DNA from 2 places in the Serratia sp. NA_112.1 genome. Region 1 is predicted to be linked to the other one. Evidence: predicted binding sites of a transcription regulator. Region 1 holds the regulator's gene; the other holds the start of a gene.
The links. The regulator LexA, encoded in region 1, represses DNA repair genes until DNA is damaged. The targets are predictions, from matches to a motif close to TNCTGTATGTACATACAGNA.

Region 1 (2,464 bases):
ATAACCATATTGGCCAGTGCCGCCGGGGCACTCAGCCAACGGATCTCGAGGAATAAGCGAGCCTGTTCCAGCACCGTCCCATCGCCACCGACGATTCTTAGTGCCAACTCAATCAGCGGATAGCGCAGTAACACAATCGCCGCCCCAGCCAACACTGCCAGCAGCAACGGCTGCATAAAGGCTCGTGCCAGCCCCTGCGGATTTTGCGCCCCCAACGCCTGTGCGGTCAGCCCGGTGGTACTCATACGCAGAAACAGCAACAGCATAAACAGGAAGCTGGTCGCCATGGAGCCAACCGCTACGCCCCCCAGATAGGTAGGGCTGTCGAGGTGGCCGATCACTGCGGTATCCACCAGCCCAAGCAGCGGCACGGTGATATTGGAGAAAATCATGGGCAGCGCAAGGCGCCACAGGGCTTTATCGGTATCGCTGGTGAAGGCAGAAAACAGGCGCATAGTGAAATGTTCCCGTGTATACCCGTCATCTTTCAAGTTGCAGTGTTGTTATCTGCACTCAGTTATGTGGCCCGTCCATGGGCCACACCCCTTTGGGGCCGCTGCGAGCAGCATTCAAATCTGCTCCCGGCAGATTTGTCACCCCAGTTACTTACCTGAGTAAGCGCCTGGGGATGAGCGAGTTGGCCGCTTAGCTGCAACTTGAAAGCTATAGGGTATATAGTGAATCAGATATGACATCGCCCCAGAGCTGGGGCGACTTGAATCAGAGGACGATGTTTAGGCGCGAGGATTAAACCCAGTCGCCATTGCGGATCACACCGACCGCCAGACCTTCAATGGTGAAATTCTGCTGACGCAGATCGACCACAATCGGCTGGAATTCACTGTTTTCCGGCAACAGCTCAACCACGTTACCGTGCTTTTTCAGGCGTTTGACCGTGACTTCATCTTCAATGCGTGCCACAACCACCTGGCCATTACGCACGTCCTGAGTTTTATGCACTGCCAGCAGATCGCCGTCGAGAATACCGATGTCACGCATTGACATGCCGTTGACCCGCAGCAGAAAATCTGCGCTCGGTTTGAACAGGGAAGGATCGACCTTGTAGTGCCCTTCGATATGCTGTTGCGCCAGCAGCGGCTCACCGGCGGCGACACGGCCAATCAGCGGTAAACCCTCTTCATCTTCCATCAGCAGGCGAATGCCGCGCGAAGCGCCGGAGATAATCTCGATAACGCCTTTACGCGCCAGCGCTTTCAGATGTTCTTCTGCGGCATTTGGCGAACGGAACCCCAGACGCATGGCGATCTCGGCGCGCGTTGGCGGCATGCCAGTGGACGAAATATGATCGCGAATCAGATCATAGACCTCTTGCTGTCTGGTAGTTAGTGCTTTCATTCCGCCCCCCTGTTTGTTTATACAGTCTTGCTGTGAGTATATACAGGTAACTGCAGCTTGGGAACCGAAGAGTGAATAAAAATCAGGGATTAGCGACACGGGTCGCAATGCAATGCCGCCACTCAGGCAAAGTGCTGCCACAGCACCGAACCCCAGACGAACAGCGCCAAAATAATCGCCAGTGAGACCGCCGCCGAGCCCATATCCTTTGCCCGACCGGAAAGCTCGTGATGCTCGGTCCCCACTCGATCGACAATCGCCTCAATCGCGCTGTTGAGTATTTCGACGATCATCACCAACAGCACAGATCCGATCAGTAAAATGCGCGCTATCGCACCTACGTCCAGCCAAATCGCCAGTATGATAGCCAGCACGGTCGCCACCAATTCCTGGCGGAATGCCGCTTCGTGCTGCCAGGCAGCGGAAAAGCCTTTATAAGAGTAGCCGGCGGCTTTAATAATACGGGTCAGGCCGGTTGCTTGGTTTGCCATGTTTTTGAGTGCCTTTAGCAGAGATAAGTCATAATTAAACAGTCTAGGCCAGGAAACTCTCCCGGCTCACGGTTTTCCAACACCACAGATCTGCTACCCGGTTTCTGGTATGCTTGCGGCGCATTGCTAACAAGAGGCTTCACGTTGTTATGTCAGGTTGGCGTAAAATTTATTATAAACTATTGAATTTACCACTTAAACTGTTGGTAAGAAGTAAGGTTATCCCTTCAGATCCGGTCACGGAGTTAGGGTTGGATCCCTCACGGCCGATTTTGTATGTTTTACCTTATAATTCCAAGGCGGATTTGCTGACGCTGCGCACCCAGTGCCTGGCGCAAGATCTGCCCGATCCCCTCGATCCGCTGGAGATAGACGGCACCGTGCTGCCAAGCCACGTGTTTATTCACGACGGGCCGCGCGTATTCCGCTACTACACGCCGAAAGAAGAGTCGGTAAAGCTGTTCCACGACTATCTGGATCTGCACCGCAGTAATCCGGATCTCGACATTCAGATGCTGCCGGTTTCGGTGATGTTCGGCCGCTCTCCAGGGCGCGAAGGTCATGGTACCCCACATCTGCGTCTGCTGAACGGCGTGCAGAAATTCTTCGCCGTGCTG
Region 2 (2,464 bases), on a different contig from region 1:
AAACACCGGATCATCTGAATAACAGGGGCGCATGCAGCGCCCCTTAGGTTGCTGACAAAGCAGGAAAAAGCGTGGTTTTTCCTGCTTTGTGGTGAGCAGCCGAAAATCAATAAATTGATTTTCCTGATTTTTATTTATCGGCCTCTACTCGCTCTGGGCAGGAATGAGGTTTGTCATCAGTCTGAGGGGCGCATGCAGCGCCCCTTTTTTATCGGTTATTTTGCCTTAACAAAGCTCTTTGCTTCGGCCGGTGAGTTGACCATCACCCCGTCCACGCCTAACGCCACCGCCTGCTGGTATTCCGCCGGTGAGTTGATGCCGAACAGAATGATGTGCGCTGGCCCTTGTGAGCGGAAGCAGTCGATCGATTCTTTATCCCAGGTCAGAAACGCCTTGGAGCGCCCTTCACCCAGGGTAAATTTCTCCACCACTTCCACTTCACGCTTTAGTTCCAGCCCATACCAGCGCGGTTGCTGATGGCTTGGTTTCAGCTCACACAGGTGCGATAGGCTGATATTCGCCAGCAGGTCGCGGGTTTTATCGCGGGTTTCAAAACGCTTAATTGCCAGTGGCAGCGCTTGCAGATATTTGGTATCGGTGGAGTACACGCGGGTGCGGTTCAGGCTGTTGGTTTTTTCCAGCGTTGCCAGCAGGGCTTTGCCGAACTGGGCCGGGTCTGCGTCTGGGGATTTGATATCCAGATAGAAGTTAACCTTGGGGAAGGCATTGAGGATCTCATCCAAACGAGGAATGCCAATGCCTTTCCCCCGGAACGGGTAGGTTTCACCTTTGGTGAATGACCAACCGGCATCAACTTTCGCCAGTTGTGCAGCGGTAAAAGCGGAGACCAGCCCCTGCTGATTGGTTAGCGCTTTCAGATCGGAAGGGCGGTAAAGCACGATCACACCGTCTTTGGATTCCTGCAGAGTGATCCAGATGGCGTCAGCGCCATTTTTCAGCGCGGTTTCAATCGCGACGCGGGTATTTTCAGGAGCGTCGGCAGTACCACCACGGTGAGCGATAATGGCGGGAGCTGCGGTAGCGGCAAGGGATATCAGGGATAGGGCTGAAGCTAACAAATAGACCGATAATGATTTCATGTAGGGCACCATCCTGTGCGTAGAGTTATTGTTATCAGTAACAGCGGTGGTTAATTTGCCATAGCGTACTATTGAAAAATTACGCTTTTTTAACAAATCGAAGATAATTGGGTGAAAGCCTGTTTTCACCGAGTCGAGCCGGGGCTTGAGCTTTCCATTTTTGACTGTATACTTATACAGTACTATTGGAGGCGCGATGCGTAAAATCATTCATGTCGATATGGACTGCTTCTTCGCAGCGGTAGAAATGCGCGACGATCCCAGCCTGCGCGATATTCCGTTGGCGATCGGCGGCAGTGCCGACCGGCGTGGGGTGATCAGCACCGCCAACTATCCTGCACGTCGCTATGGCGTACACAGTGCGATGTCGACGGCGATGGCACTCAAGCTTTGCCCGCACCTTAAGCTGTTGCCCGGCCGTATGGCGGCGTATAAGGAAGCTTCGCAGCATATCCGCGAAATATTCGCCCGTTACACCCCATTGATTGAACCACTGTCGCTGGATGAAGCCTATCTGGACGTGACGGACTGCAGCCAGTGCAACGGCTCGGCGACGTTGATCGCCGAGCAAATCCGCCAGACTATCTCCGACGAACTCAACCTCACCGCTTCTGCCGGTATCGCGCCGATCAAGTTCCTCGCCAAAATTGCCTCAGAGCTGAATAAACCGAACGGACAATACGTCATCACCCCGGCACAGGTGCCAGGTTTTTTACAGCAGTTACCGCTGAGTAAAATCCCCGGCGTGGGCAAAGTGACCGCCAAACGGCTGGAGGAAGTGGGGCTGATCACCTGCGCCGATGTACAGCAGTATGACCTGGCGGCGCTGTTAAAGCGCTTCGGCAAATTTGGCCGGGTACTATGGGAGCGTTGTCAGGGGATCGATCTGCGTGAAGTTTCGCCAGAGCGGTTGCGTAAATCGGTGGGGGTGGAGCGCACGCTGGCGGAAGATATCCATAACTGGGAAGACTGCGAAGCGCTGATCGTCGACAAACTCTATCCCGAGCTGGAACTGCGGTTGCGTAAGGTGAAACCGGATCTGCACATCGCCCGGCAAGGGGTAAAACTGAAGTTTCAGGATTTCCAGCAAACGACGCAGGAACACGTTTGGCCGGTACTGAATAAAGACGATTTGATCAACGTGGCGCGGCAGGTATGGCGTGAGCGGCGTGAAGGTCGCGGGGTGCGACTGGTCGGGTTGCACGTGACGTTACTGGATCCGCAACTGGAGCGGCAACTGTTGCTACCCTGGGAATAACAAAGGCGCAAATATTTGTGCCTCAGACTGATGACAAACCTCATTCCTGCCCAGAGCGAGTCGAGGCCGATAAATAAAAATCAGGAAAATCAATTTATTGATTTTC

Region 2: the regulator LexA is predicted to act here: its motif matches at 1,263-1,282, upstream of dinB (DNA polymerase IV).

What each region holds. Positions count from the first base shown of each region.
Region 1 covers NZ_JBQZFO010000008.1:181,670-184,133, forward strand. Annotated here, with positions in the region: gene dinF (MATE family efflux transporter DinF) at 1-455, opposite strand, end outside; gene lexA (transcriptional repressor LexA) at 748-1,356, opposite strand; gene ACUTQ5_RS16635 (diacylglycerol kinase) at 1,479-1,847, opposite strand; gene plsB (glycerol-3-phosphate 1-O-acyltransferase PlsB) at 1,997-2,464, shown strand, end outside.
Region 2 covers NZ_JBQZFO010000001.1:69,108-71,571, forward strand. Annotated here, with positions in the region: gene nqrM ((Na+)-NQR maturation NqrM) at 1-18, shown strand, start outside; gene ACUTQ5_RS00370 (glycerophosphodiester phosphodiesterase family protein) at 216-1,100, opposite strand; gene dinB (DNA polymerase IV) at 1,297-2,358, shown strand.